2 regions of the Streptomyces sp. NPDC002776 genome follow, and region 2 is predicted to be linked to the other one. Evidence: riboswitches for the same ligand, from Rfam matches in the RefSeq annotation. Region 2 holds a riboswitch; the other holds the start of a gene.
What was found. A riboswitch is a leader RNA that binds a small molecule or an ion and turns the genes downstream of it on or off. The one in region 2 is predicted to bind cyclic di-AMP.
Positions count from the first base shown of each region.

Region 1: it holds a riboswitch for cyclic di-AMP, as region 2 does, so the genes downstream of both, ACWD11_RS30165 (transglycosylase family protein) here and ACWD11_RS22925 (C40 family peptidase) in region 2, are expected to answer to the same signal.

Region 1 covers NZ_JBSFVG010000020.1:26,807-34,394, forward strand. Annotated here, with positions in the region: gene ACWD11_RS30155 (cytochrome P450 family protein) at 401-1,672, shown strand; gene ACWD11_RS30160 (transglycosylase family protein) at 1,854-2,852, shown strand; cyclic di-AMP (ydaO/yuaA leader) riboswitch at 3,029-3,207, shown strand; gene ACWD11_RS30165 (transglycosylase family protein) at 3,211-3,909, shown strand; gene eno (phosphopyruvate hydratase) at 4,210-5,490, shown strand; gene ACWD11_RS30175 (FtsB family cell division protein) at 5,586-6,062, shown strand; gene ACWD11_RS30180 (DUF501 domain-containing protein) at 6,086-6,616, shown strand; gene ACWD11_RS30185 (Ppx/GppA phosphatase family protein) at 6,613-7,554, shown strand.
Region 2 covers NZ_JBSFVG010000011.1:164,677-172,264, reverse strand. Annotated here, with positions in the region: gene ACWD11_RS22945 (urease accessory protein UreF) at 1-484, opposite strand, end outside; gene ACWD11_RS22940 (urease subunit alpha) at 484-2,205, opposite strand; gene ACWD11_RS22935 (urease subunit beta) at 2,198-2,509, opposite strand; gene ACWD11_RS22930 (urease subunit gamma) at 2,520-2,822, opposite strand; cyclic di-AMP (ydaO/yuaA leader) riboswitch at 3,561-3,686, shown strand; gene ACWD11_RS22925 (C40 family peptidase) at 3,690-4,163, shown strand; gene ACWD11_RS22920 (ATP-binding protein) at 4,292-4,750, opposite strand; gene ACWD11_RS22915 (helix-turn-helix domain-containing protein) at 4,963-5,829, shown strand; gene ACWD11_RS22910 (DUF397 domain-containing protein) at 5,839-6,066, shown strand; gene ACWD11_RS22905 (8-amino-7-oxononanoate synthase) at 6,154-7,281, opposite strand; gene bioB (biotin synthase BioB) at 7,429-7,588, shown strand, end outside.

The sequences.
Region 1 (7,588 bases), on a different contig from region 2:
CAACACCGCCACACGCGCAGAGAGGCAGAGAGTAGGGGGACGGACTCTCCTCAGCAGAGCCGCCAAGACCCACCCCGGCCCACCGGGCCGCCTCCGCCGGGCCCACCCATCCACCCGCCGCCGGCTCCCGCCCTCCAGCTCGCGCAGAGAAGGGGTGGCTCTCCCCGGCGGGCCCCGACAAGAAGCCGAGCACGGCCTCACGGCGCCTTGGCCCGCCCAGCCACCCACCCCCTCGCCCCGCCCAGCGAAGCCCCCGCCCCCCGCCGGATACCGTCAAGGAGTGACCGACCACCCCACCCCCGCCCCCAATCCAGACCGCGCCGCAACCCCCGCAGCCACCCCCACCCCCGCCTCGGCCTGCCCCGTCACCCCCACCCCAGACGGTGCCGCAACCCCCGCAGTGCCCCCTCCTCCCGCCCCCGACCTCTTCACCTGGGAGTTCGCTGCCGATCCCTACCCCGCATACGCCTGGCTGCGGGAGTACGCCCCCGTGCGTCGGACTACGTTGCCCAGTGGGGTGGAGGCGTGGCTGGTCACGCGGTATGCCGATGCCAAGCAGGCGTTGGCCGATCCGCGGCTCAGCAAGAACCCCGCGCATCACGACGAGCCCGCGCACGCCAAGGGCAAGACCGGTATCCCCGGTGAGCGCAAGGCCGAGCTGATGACGCATCTGCTCAACATCGACCCCCCGGACCACACCCGGCTGCGACGGCTCGTCAGCAAGGCGTTCACGCCACGCCGGGTCGCCGAGTTCGCCCCGCGCGTGCAGGAGCTGACCGACCACCTCATCGACCAGTTCGCCGACCGGGGATCCGCCGACCTCATCCACGAGTTCGCCTTCCCGCTCCCCATCTACGCCATCTGCGACCTGCTCGGCGTCCCGCGTGAGGACCAGGACGACTTCCGGGACTGGGCGGGCATGATGATCCGCCACCAGGGCGGCCCCAGGGGCGGAGTCGCGCGGTCCGTGAAGAGGATGCGCGGCTACCTCGCCGACCTCATCCACCGCAAGCGCGCGGCCCTGCCCGACACCCCCGCGCCCGGCGAGGACCTCATCTCCGGTCTCATCCGCACCTCCGACCACGGCGAGCACCTCACCGAGAACGAGGCCGCCGCCATGGCCTTCATCCTTCTCTTCGCGGGCTTCGAGACCACGGTCAACCTGATCGGCAACGGCACCTTCGCCCTGCTGACCCACCCCGACCAGCGGGCCCGCCTCCAGCAGTCCCTCGCCGCACAGGAGACGGCCCTCCTCGAAACCGGCGTGGAGGAACTCCTCCGCTACGACGGCCCCGTAGAACTCGCCACCTGGCGCTTCGCCACGCAGCCGCTCACCGTCGGGGGCCAGCACATCGCCCCGGGCGACCCGGTCCTCGTCGTGCTCGCCGCCGCCGACCGGGACCCCGAGCGGTTCGCCGACCCCGACACGCTCGACCTCTCCCGCCGCGACAACCAGCACCTCGGCTACGGCCACGGCATCCACTACTGCCTCGGCGCCCCGCTCGCCCGCCTGGAGGGCCAGACCGCACTGGCCACCCTCCTGCGCCGCCTCCCGGACCTCCGGCTCGCGGTGGAACCGGACGAGCTGCGCTGGCGCGGCGGCCTCATCATGCGCGGACTGCGCACCCTCCCGGTCGAGTTCACCCCGGTCGAGTTCACCCCGAGCGACTGAGCCGGCCGCCTCGACGGACCGTCAGGTCAAACCTGACACACCCTCAAGTCTGTGATCTTCACGTGATCTGCGCGGCATTAACTTGTGACAAGTGATCGTCTGCCGATACGTTCACTCGTCAGCGCGGCGCCTCGCGTCAACGGCGCCGCGCCGGTCCCCGCTGTCTTCGAAAGGCCCTCGCATGCTCTCCGGGAACGGTCGTCACCGTCGCCCCCGCCAGGCCCCGGCTCTCCTCGTCGCGGCCGGAGTGACCGGCTCCGCCATCGCCATCCCGCTCCTCGGCGCCTCGGGCGCCAGCGCGGCCGAGGGCACCACCTGGGACCGGGTCGCGGAGTGCGAGAGCGGTGCCTCCTGGAGCGAGGACAGCGGCAACGGCTACTACGGCGGCCTCCAGATCACCCAGGAGAACTGGGAGCGGTACGGCGGCACGCGGTACGCCGCCTCCGCGGACCAGGCCAGCCGCTCCCAGCAGATAGCCGTCGCCGAGCGCATCCTCGCCGACCAGGGCCTCGCCGCCTGGCCGACCTGCGGCCCGCTCTCCGGTCTCGACACCGAGTCGGGTTCGGTCGACATCGACACCGGCGTCGCGGAGGATGAGTCCGCTTCGCCCGAATCGTCGGAGTCCGCCAACTCCTCCGGCTCATCTGATTCGTCCGGTCTGCTGGACCCGCTCGACGGCGATTCCGCGGATTCGGAGCCCAGCTCCTCCCCGTCGACCGAGGCCACGGACAACTCGAACAACTCAACCAAGTCGGACAAGTCCTCCGAATCCACGGAGTCCGCCGAGTCGGTCGAGTCGTCACAATCCTCCGATACTGCCCCCTCCGTGGAGGCCGACAGTGAGTCCTCGGCCACTCCCGGGCGGGACAACCCGGACAACTCCGGCCGGATCGAGGGTGATTCCGCCCTCACCGACACCGGCTCCAGCGGCACCGGGCGCCACCGCGGCGAACCCGCCGACGAGAGCGCCGGCCGCAGCGGCGAGGAAGGCGCGTCGGACGGCTCGTACGTCGTCCGGGCCGGCGACAGTCTCGTCGGCATCGCCGACTCCCTTGACGTGAACGGCGGATGGCGCGGGCTCTACGCCGCCAACCAGGAGACCGTCGGCACCGATCCGGACCTCATCATCCCCGGTCAGACCCTTGAAGTAGGGGTCGAACCGGGCGAAAAGCAGCGGTAGTTCACGTCACGCTTCGCGCTGAATGTCCGGTTTGGCGAAAGTGTGGGATGAGTCTCAGAAGCCCTGATCGTCTTTGAAATTCGGCGGATCGCGTGTCTACCGTCGGGACCGCTCGTCAACACGAGCCCCGGCTGCCGCAACGCCGAATCCTGCCAGCGGCCGTACGGGAACAGTCGTCGCGTCATGCGCCGCAGGCAGGAGCGGGGGACCCAAGGTAGGCGCCGGGTCCGGCAGTCGAGGCGACTCGACACCGGAACCGGCTTGGGGTGAAGCCGCGCACCGCGAGGTGCACGGCCGGGCAACTCAACCGGCCCGAACCCGACAGCTCACCTCGCAGGCGTCGGTGAGGGGATCCACCATGCTGTTTTCCGGCAAGGGCAAGCACCGTCGTCCGTCCAAGGCCACTCGCGCCATCGCCATCGCCGGTGTCACCGGCGCCGCCGTCGCCGCTCCGCTGATGGCGGCCGGCAACGCCTCCGCCGCCACCGCCGCCGAGTGGGACGCCGTCGCCCAGTGCGAGTCCGGCGGCAACTGGTCCATCAACACCGGCAACGGCTACTACGGCGGCCTGCAGTTCTCGGCCTCCACCTGGGCCGCGTACGGCGGCACCCAGTACGCCTCCACCGCCGACCAGGCCAGCAAGGCCCAGCAGATCGAGATCGCCGAGAAGGTGCTCGCCGGTCAGGGCAAGGGCGCCTGGCCGCACTGCGGCACCGGCCTGTCGAGCGCCGCCTACACGGGCGGCTCCGGCACCGGCTCCAGCACCGGCTCCTCCTCCGAGAGCGGCACCGAGACCTCCACCCGCTCGACCGAGGAGCAGTCCGCCTCGCGTTCGACCGAGCGTCCGGCGCAGAAGCAGAAGACCGTCACCACCCCGACCGGCAAGAAGGTCAAGAAGGGCGACGGCGAGTACAAGGTCGCCACGGGTGACACCCTCAGCACCATCGCCGAGGAGAACGACGTCAAGGGCGGCTGGGAGAAGCTCTTCAAGCTGAACAAGGACATCGTGGCGGATGCCGACCTGATCTACCCCGGTCAGCAGCTGCACCTCAAGTAGTCCCGTAGCCGAACCACAGCGCGCTCATAGACGCCTGGTTCACACTGAAGACCTCGTGCGGGCCACCCCCGTCCCCACGAGCACCCCGCTCCGGTGCGTGTTCCCCCGTACGCACCGGAGCGGGGTTTTCTTTTCCGGTATGTCACCGTCCCTTTGTTCCGCTGCCGAACAATGGGTACCGTCTGTCCTTGTCCACGGGACGGTCGGTCGGCTGGCCTACGTCCCGCAGGCGGATAGGCTCTAGTCGCAAGGCTCACGTGCCCCGCACTTCCAGCGTCACATCCCAAGAAGGAGATGCTCGTGCCGTCCATCGACGTCGTCGTAGCCCGGGAAATCCTGGACTCCCGAGGCAACCCCACGGTCGAGGTCGAGGTCGGCCTCGACGACGGCAGCACGGGTCGTGCCGCCGTTCCGTCCGGCGCTTCCACCGGCGCCTTCGAGGCCATCGAGCTCCGCGACGGTGACCCCAACCGCTACCACGGCAAGGGTGTCGAGAAGGCCGTCCTCGCCGTCATCGAGCAGATCGGCCCCGAGCTGGTCGGCTACGACGCCACCGAGCAGCGCCTGATCGACCAGGCGATGTTCGACCTGGACGCCACCGACAACAAGGGCTCCCTCGGCGCCAACGCCATCCTCGGCGTCTCGCTCGCCGTCGCCCACGCCGCCTCCGAGGCCAGCGACCTGCCGCTGTTCCGCTACCTGGGCGGCCCGAACGCGCACCTGCTGCCGGTGCCGATGATGAACATCCTGAACGGCGGCTCGCACGCCGACTCCAACGTGGACATCCAGGAGTTCATGATCGCCCCGATCGGCGCGGAGTCCTTCTCCGAGGCGCTGCGCTGGGGCACCGAGGTCTACCACACCCTCAAGAAGGTGCTGAAGAGCAAGGGCCTGGCCACCGGCCTCGGCGACGAGGGCGGCTTCGCCCCGAACCTCGGCTCCAACCGCGAGGCCCTCGACCTCATCCTCGAGGCGGTCAAGGAAGCCGGTTACACCCCCGGCGAGCAGATCGCCCTCGCGCTCGACGTCGCCGCCTCCGAGTTCTACAAGGACGGCGTCTACACCTTCGAGGGCAAGGCGCGCTCCGCCGCCGAGATGACCGAGTACTACGCCGAGCTGGTCGAGGCGTACCCGCTGGTCTCCATCGAGGACCCGCTGTTCGAGGACGACTGGCAGGGCTGGCAGACCATCACCGAGAAGCTCGGCGACAAGGTCCAGCTCGTCGGCGACGACCTGTTCGTTACCAACCCGGAGCGCCTGGCCCGCGGCATCGAGGAAGGCGCCGCCAACGCGCTGCTCGTGAAGGTGAACCAGATCGGTTCGCTGACCGAGACCCTGGACGCCGTGGAGCTCGCCCAGCGCAGCGGCTTCAAGTGCATGATGTCCCACCGCTCCGGCGAGACCGAGGACGTCACCATCGCCGACCTCGCCGTCGCCACCAACTGCGGCCAGATCAAGACCGGCGCCCCGGCCCGCTCCGAGCGCGTCGCCAAGTACAACCAGCTGCTGCGCATCGAGGAGATCCTCGACGACGCCGCGGTGTACGCCGGTCGCTCGGCGTTCCCCCGCTTCAAGGGCTGAGCCTGCTGAAGGCATAGCCAGTCGTACGTACGTCCCCGTACTCGGTCCCGTACCGTGTGCGGGGACGTACGCGCGTGTGTGAACGGGAGTGAGAGATGGCCGTCAAGGACCGGGACCGTTTCTCCACCACGACCAGGATCCGGTTGCTCGGGGAGCAGACGGCGGCCCGTGTCTACCGCTCGCAGACCAAGCGGCAGGCCCGCCGCTCCCGGCTCACCGGCCGGGCGGCCCTGCTCGCCCTCGTCGTCTGCTCCCTGGTCGTCGCCCTCGCCTACCCGATAAGGCAGTACGTCGCCCAGCGCGCCGAGATCGCCGATCTGGAACAGCAGAAGCAGCAGGCCCGGCAACGGGTGGAGGAGCTGCGCGATCTCAAGGCCCGCTGGCAGGACGACGCCTACGCCGAGCAGCGGATCCGCGAGCGGCTGCACTATGTGATGCCGGGTGAGACCGGCTTCGTCGTGATCGACCCGGACGCGGCGAAGCAGGCGCGCACCGACCTGGGCACGGCGGACCGGCCCTGGTACGCGAACGTCTGGGACGGGGTCGACAAGTCCGACGCCGCCGACCGATAGATAGATAGAGACGAAAGACTGTGATGGAAACGCCCCCGCCCACCACTCCGCGGACCGAGCCGACCGACGCGGATGTCGAGGCCTTCAAGCAGCAGCTCGGCCGGCCGCCGCGCGGGCTGCGGGCCATCGCGCACCGGTGCCCGTGCGGGCAGCCGGACGTGGTGGAGACGGCGCCCCGGCTGCCGGACGGCACGCCCTTCCCGACGCTGTACTACCTGACGTGCCCGAAGGCGAACTCCGCGATCGGCACGCTGGAGGCGAACGGCGTGATGAAGGAGATGACCGAGCGTCTGGAGCGGGACCCCGAGCTGGCCGCCGCCTATCGCGCCGCGCACGAGGACTACATCCGGCGCCGGGACGAGATCGAGGAGCTGACGGGCTTCCCGAGCGCGGGCGGCATGCCGGACCGGGTGAAGTGCCTGCATGTCCTGGTGGCCCACTCGCTGGCGGCCGGCCCCGGGGTCAACCCGCTCGGCGACGAGGCCCTCGCGATGCTGCCGCAGTGGTGGCGCAAGGGGACGTGCGTGACCCAGGGTCAGGAGGCGGCCGGATGACCCGCGTCGCCGCCATCGACTGCGGTACCAACTCCATCCGGCTCCTCGTCGCCGACTGCGACCCGGAGACGGGCGAACTGGTCGATCTGGACCGCCGTATGACCATCGTGCGGCTCGGGCAGGGCGTGGACCGCACCGGGCGGCTCGCCCCCGAGGCGCTGGAGCGGACCTTCGCCGCCTGCCGCGAGTACGCGGCGGTCATCAAGGAGCACGGCGCCGAGCGCGTCCGCTTCGTGGCGACCTCCGCCTCCCGGGACGCCGAGAACCGCGAGGACTTCGTGCGCGGGGTCGTCGGCATCCTCGGGGTGGAGCCCGAGGTGATCAGCGGGGACCAGGAGGCCGAGTTCTCCTTCACCGGCGCCACCAGGGAGCTGGCCGGACAGGATCACCTGCCCAAGCCCTACCTCGTGGTGGACATCGGCGGCGGGTCGACCGAGTTCGTCGTCGGGGAGGAGCACGTGCGCGCCGCCCGCTCCGTCGACATCGGGTGCGTGCGGATGACCGAGCGGCACCTGGTGCGGGACGGCGTCGTCTGCGACCCGCCCTCCGAGGAGCAGATCACCGCCGTACGGGCCGACATCGAGGCCGCTCTCGACCTCGCCGAGCGGACCGTGCCGCTGCGGGAGGCGCACACCCTGATGGGGCTCGCCGGGTCCGTCACCACGGTGTCCGCCATCGCGCAGGAGCTGCCCGCGTACGACTCGGCGGCCATCCACCACTCCCGGGTCTCCCACGACCGCGTCCGCGAGATCACCGAGTGGCTGCTGCACTCCACCCACGCCGAGCGCGCCGCGATTCCCGCCATGCACCCCGGACGCGTGGACGTCATCGCGGCGGGGGCCCTGGTCCTGCTGGCGATCATGGAGCGGATCGGTGCCGAGGAGGTCGTCGTCAGCGAGCACGACATCCTCGACGGCATCGCCTGGTCGGTGGCGTAGCTCTCCTTTGTTACTGATCGGTAGCCTCGGCTGA
Region 2 (7,588 bases):
CGAGGCTCAGCAGTCGTACGGTCGCGGACGCGGGCCCGCTGACGCTCTCGTAGACGGCGCAGTACGCCGCGTCCACCGGTCCGAGCCCCGCCGCCCGGGCAGCGACCCCCAGCACCACCGGCTGGTGCGCCCCCTTGGGGAACGTCCCGGCCAGGGCGTCGAGTTCGTCGCAGGGCCAGACGGCCCGGGCGGCCCGCAGCAACTGCCGCCCCAGCTTCCGCGCGGCGGTCCGCAACGCGGGCGAGGGGGTGCGGGCGTCCGCGGCCGCGTCCAACGCCACCGCGTCCACCCCGAGCGCGGCCGACGCGGCGAGGGCCGCGGCGACCCGCCCCGCCGTGTGCAACCGCCCGCGGCAGAAGTCCTCCAGGGTCCCGGTCCCGGTGATCCGTCCCGCCTTGACCGCGGCCTCGGCCCCGCCGGAGTGCGCGTGGCCCCCGGCGGGGAACCGTCCGTCGGCCAGGACGAGCAGCGCTGCCCTGGACATCAGAAGAGGAAGTAGCGCTGCGCCATGGGCAGTTCAGCGGCGGGAGCGGCCTCGACCAGCTCCCCGTCGATGTGCACGGCAAAACTGTCGGGATCCACCCGCACCTCGGGCCGGGCGGAGTTCTCCCGCATGTCGGCCTTGGTGACCCCCCGGGTCGACTCGATCCCCACGAACCGCTTGCCGAGCCGCAGCCGCTCGGGGAGCCCGTCCTCGATCGCCAAGGGGGCCACGAAGTTCAGGGAGTTGGCGGCCGGGCCGCGGCCGATCGCGCCGTACATGGGGCGCGGCAGGATCGGCTGCGGGGTGGGGATGGAGGCGTTGGCGTCGCCCATCTGCGCGTAGGCGATCTGCCCGCCCTTGATGACCAGGTGCGGCTTGACCCCGAAGAACGCCGGCTCCCACAGCACCAGGTCGGCGAGCTTCCCGGTCTCCACGGACCCGACCTGCCCGGCGATGCCCTGGGCGAGGGCGGGGTTGATCGTGTACTTGGCGACGTACCGCCGTACCCGGAGATTGTCCGCGCGCCCGTCCCCGGGCAGTGCTCCCCGCCGCCCCTTCATCACATGCGCGGTCTGCCAGGTCCGCATGACGACCTCGCCGACGCGTCCCATGGCCTGCGAGTCGGAGGAGATGATCGAGATGGCGCCGAGGTCGTGCAGGATGTCCTCGGCGCCGATGGTCGAGGGCCGGATGCGGGACTCGGCGAAGGCGAGGTCCTCCGGCACCGCGGGGTTCAGGTGGTGGCACACCATCAGCATGTCGAGGTGTTCCTCGGCGGTGTTGACGGTGAACGGCCGCGTCGGGTTGGTGGAGCTGGGCAGCACATGCGGCTCGGAGACCACGGTCATGATGTCCGGCGCGTGCCCGCCGCCCGCGCCTTCGGTGTGGTAGGCGTGGATGCCCCGGCCGCCGATGGCGGCGAGGGTGTCACCGACGAACCCGGCCTCGTTCAACGTGTCGGTGTGGATGGCGACCTGGATGCCGGTGCGGTCGGCGACGGTCAGCGAGGCGTCGATGACGGCGGGCGTGGAGCCCCAGTCCTCGTGCAGCTTCAGCCCCATCGCGCCGCCGCGGATCTGCGACAGCATCGCCTCGTGCGAGACGGTGTTGCCCTTGCCGAGGAAGCCGACGTTGAGGGGGTACTGCTCCATTGCCTCCAGCATCCGCGCCAGATGCCAGGGCCCCGGCGTCACGGTGGTCGCCTTGGAGCCCTCGGCCGGTCCGGTGCCGCCGCCGATCAGCGTGGTGATCCCCGCCGCCAGCGCCTCGTCGGCGATCTGCGGGCAGATGAAGTGGACGTGCGCGTCGATGGCGCCGGCCGTGAGGATCCGGCCGTTGCCCGAGATGATCTCGGTCTCGGGGCCGATGACGAGGTCGGGGTGGACCCCGTCCATGGTGTCGGGGTTGCCCGCCTTGCCGAGGCCGGTGATCCGTCCGTCGCGGATGCCGACGTCCGCCTTGACGATCCCCCAGTGGTCGATCACGACCGCGCCGGTGATCACCGTGTCCGGGGTGCCTTCGGCGCGCGTGGCACGCGACTGTCCCATGGACTCGCGGATGACCTTGCCGCCTCCGAACACGGCCTCGTCACCGGAGAGTCCGGGGCCGCCGGAGCGGTCCTCCTCGATCTCGACCAGCAGATCGGTGTCGGCGAGCCGGATCCGGTCGCCGGTCGTCGGGCCGAACAGGTCGGCGTACGCGGCCCGGGAGATCTCAGGCATCGAGGGCACCTCCGGTCTCCCCGCGCAGTCCGGGCACGACGCGGGCGCCGGCCAGCGGGACGAGTTCGACGTCGACGGGGATGCCGGGCTCGAAGCGCACGGCGGTGCCGGCGGCGATGTTCAGGCGCTTGCCGCGGGCGGCGGCACGGTCGAAGTCCAGGCCGGGGTTGGCCTCGGCGAAGTGGTAGTGGGAGCCGACCTGGACGGGCCGGTCGGCGGCGTTCAGGACGGTCAGCCGGGTGACCTCGCGGCCCTCGTTGAACACGACGGGCTCGTCCGCGAACAGGATCTCTCCGGGAATCATCGCAGCCCCCTCAGACGATCGGTTCGTGGACGGTGACGAGCTTGGTGCCGTCCGGGAAGGTCGCCTCGACCTGGACGTCGTGGATCATCTCCGCGATGCCGTCCATGACGTCGTCCCGGGTGAGCAGCTTGCGTCCGGAGGCCATGAGCTCGGCGACCGTACGGCCGTCCCGCGCGCCTTCGAGGATGTGCGAGGTGATGAGGGCGACCGCCTCCGGGTGGTTGAGCCTGAGCCCGCGGGCCCGGCGCTTCTCGGCCACGTCGGCCGCCACATGGATCAGCAGTCTCTCTTGCTCGTGCGGGGTCAGTTGCACAGCCCACCTCACAGTCCTCGCTCCGGACCGTGCGGGGCCCGGTTGCCGCTGCCACGGGCAAAGTCCCTGGTGGCGTGGAGGGAGGCTAGTTGGACCGGGTTTCGGGCACGTTAACCGAGCTGTGACCCGTCAGGGGCCCAGGGCGCCGCCTCCGGAGCTGCCGGCCGGGCGGAAGCCGGTGGGGGGGCCGGGCGAGCGATCCGGCGGCCCGGACCGAGGAACTGACGCGCATTCGGGCCCCACGTCGGCGCGCGCACTGCGGGTGTTGGACGGCGAGCGCCGCACGGCTCGTGTCACGCTGCCGCCTCGCTCGGACAGTTGACGCAGGTGAGCCCGGTCCGGCCATTCGGCGATGGCGTCGAGGCGTCCGGACCGGAGTCGAAACGGACCAAAGGAGGTACCCCCTTTCGGCGTAGTCGTGTCTCCTGCCGTGGGCCCGTCAGGGTTGCGCAACGAGGCTAGGCCCTCACCCGAAAGAGACGTTCCGGTGCTGGTCCGGGCATCCTCCGTAGCCTCGACGCTGGTTCGAACGGAGCAGTGTCCACCCGAACGGGTGAGTGGTGAGTAACGCCACAAATCCCCGGTTCCGTTGGGATTTTCGGACATCCGTGAGCCAAGATCCCTGACTGACGACAAGCCCCCGCCACCACGGCGGGGCGATCCGGGCGGACGCCGAGTCCTGCCGCCGCCCGGATGACCGGTCGACAGGAGTGGATCGGCAGGAGTGGAGGACCCGAGCACGACGGGTCGCCGGCACGGATGTCCGTGCCGAGCAGCCCTTGGGGTGAAGCCGCATCGCGGCCGGGCAACTTCGCCAGCCCGAATCCGACAGGTCATCCTTCACAGGCGGCTGACGAAGGGTTGCGCATGACTGCGCTCAATCGTGTCCCGTCGCTCATGGCCCGGGCCGGTACGGCTTCGGCTCTGACCATCGCCGCCGTGGGCGGTTCGCTCGTGGCCCCGGGCCTCTCCGCGGAAGCGGAGGCGGCTACGCCGGCGACGAAGGCACTCCAGGTCGCGGCCTCCAAGAAAGGCTCCCCGTACAAGTACGGCGCCACGGGCCCGTACCGCTTCGACTGCTCCGGGCTCACGCTCTACTCGTTCAAGAAGGCGGGCAAGAAGCTGCCTCGTACGGCGGCCCAGCAGTACAACAAGACACGCCACATCTCCGCCAAGAGCCGCAAGGCCGGCGACCTCGTGTTCTTCCACTCGGGGTCGAACGTCTACCACGTCGGCATCTACGCCGGGAAGGGGAAGCTCTGGCACGCCCCGAAGACCGGGGATGTGGTGAGGCTGCAGAAGATCTGGACCAAGAGCGTCTGGTACGGCCGGGTGAGCTGACCGGCCGCCACCCGAAGGGCGGTGGCGCCCCTGACACGCCGCCGCCCTGACGGGTGCCCGAGTGACCGCCGCGAGGAGCCGGACCGCTCCCGGGGCGGTCAGCGCTGTACCGCCCGCAGGGGCGCTCGCTAGGGCTCCTGCTGACCGGCGGTGGTGACCGGCTGGGCCGGTACGGTCCAGGGAAGTTCGATGGAGACCGTCTTGCCGCCCTCACGGGTCGGCCTGACTCTGAGTCGGCCGCCGCACTCGGCGGTCAGCCAGCGGATGATGACCAGACCGCGGCCGTTGTCCTGCTGGACAGCGGCCGGCAGTCGTTTGGGGAACCGCGGGTGGCTGTCGGTGACCCCGATGCGCAGGTGTTCGTCATGGCTCAGTTCGAGGTCCACCGTGAAGGTGGGTGACTGGCCGAGGGTGTGCTGTACGGCGTTGGTGGCGAGTTCGGAGACGATGAGCCGGATGGTGTCGGCCACGTCCGTCCCTGCGGGCAGTCCCCATTCCTCGAGAGTGCTGACCACATAGCCGCGGGCCGCGGAGACCGAGGCGGGATCGCTCGGCAGAGTGACGGATGCTTCCAGATGGTCTGCCATGGCGGCGTCGTCCCTTTCCCACGGGACCGCGGTCCGACACGGAGCGGATGGTTCGAGTACGGTCCCGGACTGGTGCTTCCTCGCCAGACTGCCATTACCGCGCCGGTCACGGTGGCGATCCACCAAGATATGCATATATCTGTCGCTCGATGCGGTGAACTCTGCGACGCGAGAGCGTATTTGGGCGGCCCGGTTGAAGTAAGGAGTAGCGCATGCAGCACGGTCCCGCGGTACGCCGCCGGAAGCTGGGCGCCGAACTGCGTGCGTTGCGCGCCGGTGCGGGGCTCACCAGTGGTGAGGCGGCGCGGCTGGTGGGCTGGCACCAGTCGAAGGTCAGCCGGATCGAGACCGGCGCCAGCGGGGTGAAACCGGCCGATGTGCGGTTACTGCTGGACGCCTACGCCGTCGCCGACTCCCAACTACGGGAGTTGCTGCTGGTATTGGCGGGCTCCGACGACGGCGCGGGCCGGCACCACTGGTGGCACGCCTACCGCGGGGTGCTGCCGCCGACCTACCGGGACTTCATCAGCCTGGAGTCCCAGGCGAGCGCGTTGCGCACGCTGGAGACCTCCGTGGTGCCGGGGCTGCTCCAGACGCCCGAGTACGCCCGGGAGGTGACCCGGGCCGCGGTAGGCGGCCTGGACGACACGGACGAGCGCCTCGACACGCTGGTGGAAGTGCGGCTGGCCCGGCAGGACGTGCTGCGCGGCGAGCCGCCGCTGGAGCTGAGCGCGGTGCTCGACGAGGCGGTGCTGCACCGGGAGATCGGCGGCCCCGGGGTGATGGCCCGGCAGCTGTGGCAGCTGGTGGAGGCGGGACGCCTGCCACAAGTGCGGCTGCAGGTACTGCCGTTCACGGCCGGGGCGCACATCGGAGTCACCGGGCCTTTCGTTATTTTCTCATTTTCGCGCACTTCTGATCTGGACGTGGTTGTTCTCGACCACTTGACGAGTAGCCTCTACCTCGAACGGAAAGAAGACCTCCAGGCGTACACGGAGGCCTTCACCACCCTTCAGATCCACGCCCTTTCGCCCGAGGAATCGCTGGATTACATCGCCGGGCTAGCTGACGGCGCGTAAGGAGGCACCATGACTGCACTGCCTCGGAACGTACCTTCCAGTACCGAACTGCACGACGTGCAATGGCTGCGCAGCAGTTACAGCACGGGTGCGAACAACTGCGTGGAGACCGCTCGGCCGCTGACCGGCCCCTGCGCCGGACTGTTCGCCGTACGCGACTCCAAGGCCCCGGCCGGACCCGCGCTGCTCTTCTCCCCCGAGAGCTGGGCGGACTTCACGGCCGCGATCCGGTCCTGACAGTTGCGATCAGGTTCCGAGCAAGCACCGAGCAAGTTCTGATCAGCGTCCATCAGTTCCACGGCGGCAGGGCCGTGTCACGCCGACTCATGGTCGTGTCTCGCCGATGACCCGTACAGCGCGTTCGATCTGACCGCCCGTGAGATCCGCGCGGGCGGTCAGCCGCAGCCGCGAGATGCCGTCGGGCACGGAAGGAGGACGGAAGCAGCCCACGGCCAGACCCGCCGCCCGGCAGTCCGCCGCCCAGCGCAGAGCCCCCTCGGGGGACGGCGCGCGCACGGAGACGACCGCCGCGTCCGGACGCACCGCCTGATGGCCCGCGGCCGTCAGGCGGGCGTGCAGTTCGCTCGCCACCGCACGCGCCCGGGCCGCCCGCTCCGGCTCCCGGCGCAGCAGCCGCAGCGCCGCGAGGGCGGCACCGGCCGCGGCGGGGGCGAGTCCGGTGTCGAAGATGAACGTCCGGGCCGCGTTGACCAGGTGGTCGATGACCCGGGCCGGGCCGAGCACGGCACCGCCCTGGCTGCCCAGTGACTTGGACAGCGTCACCGTGACCACCACATCGTCGGCGCCGGCCAGCCCCGCCGCGTGCGGAGCGCCCCGGCCGCCGTCGCCGAGCACGCCCAGGCCGTGCGCGTCGTCCACGACCAGGCCCGCCCCGTACTCTCGGCACGCCTCGGCGAGCCCGGCCAGCGGGGCCGCGTCGCCGTCGACCGAGAAGACCGTGTCGGAGACGGCGACCGCCGGCCCGTCGTGCGTCCGCAGCGCCTTGCGCACGGCGTCCGGTTCGGCGTGCGCGACCACCTGGGTCGTGCCGCGGGCCAGCCGGCAGCCGTCGATCAGCGAGGCGTGGTTGCCGGCGTCGGACACGATGAGCGAGCCGTGCGGCCCGAGCGCGGTGACCGCGGCGAGGTTGGCCGCGTAGCCGGAGGAGAAGACCAGCGCCGCCTCGAAGCCACAGAAGTCCGCCAGCTCCCGCTCCAGCTCGCCGTGCAGCTGGGTCGTACCGGTGACGAGCCGGGAGCCGGTGGCGCCGCCGCCCCAGGTCCGCGCCGCGCGCGCGGCGCCCTCAGTGACGTCGGGGTGGTGGGTCAGGCCCAGGTAGTCGTTGCCGGCCAGATCCAGCAGCGGCGAGTCGGCCGGGCGAGGGCGCAGCGTCCGTACGAGTCCGGCGCGGCGGCGCAGCTCCGCCTGCTCGTCGATCCAGCCGAACGCCATGAGTCCTCCGGAGATTTTGTAGGCAGCGCACAGACACTAGCGGGACGACCAGGCACCCACGGTGTGGCAATACCCACACGTCGAAGGGGCCGAGTTGTACGAACTCTCCTTGGCCGGGGACCACTCCTTAGGACAGGATCAGCTCTCATGGACCTGCTGAACACGCTGCTGGACAAGGGGCTGCGGCGCGAGCTGCCGACCCGCGAGGAGGCCCTGGCCGTCCTCGCCACCTCCGACGACGACCTGCTCGATGTGGTGGCCGCGGCCGGCAAGGTGCGCCGGCACTGGTTCGGCCGCCGGGTGAAAC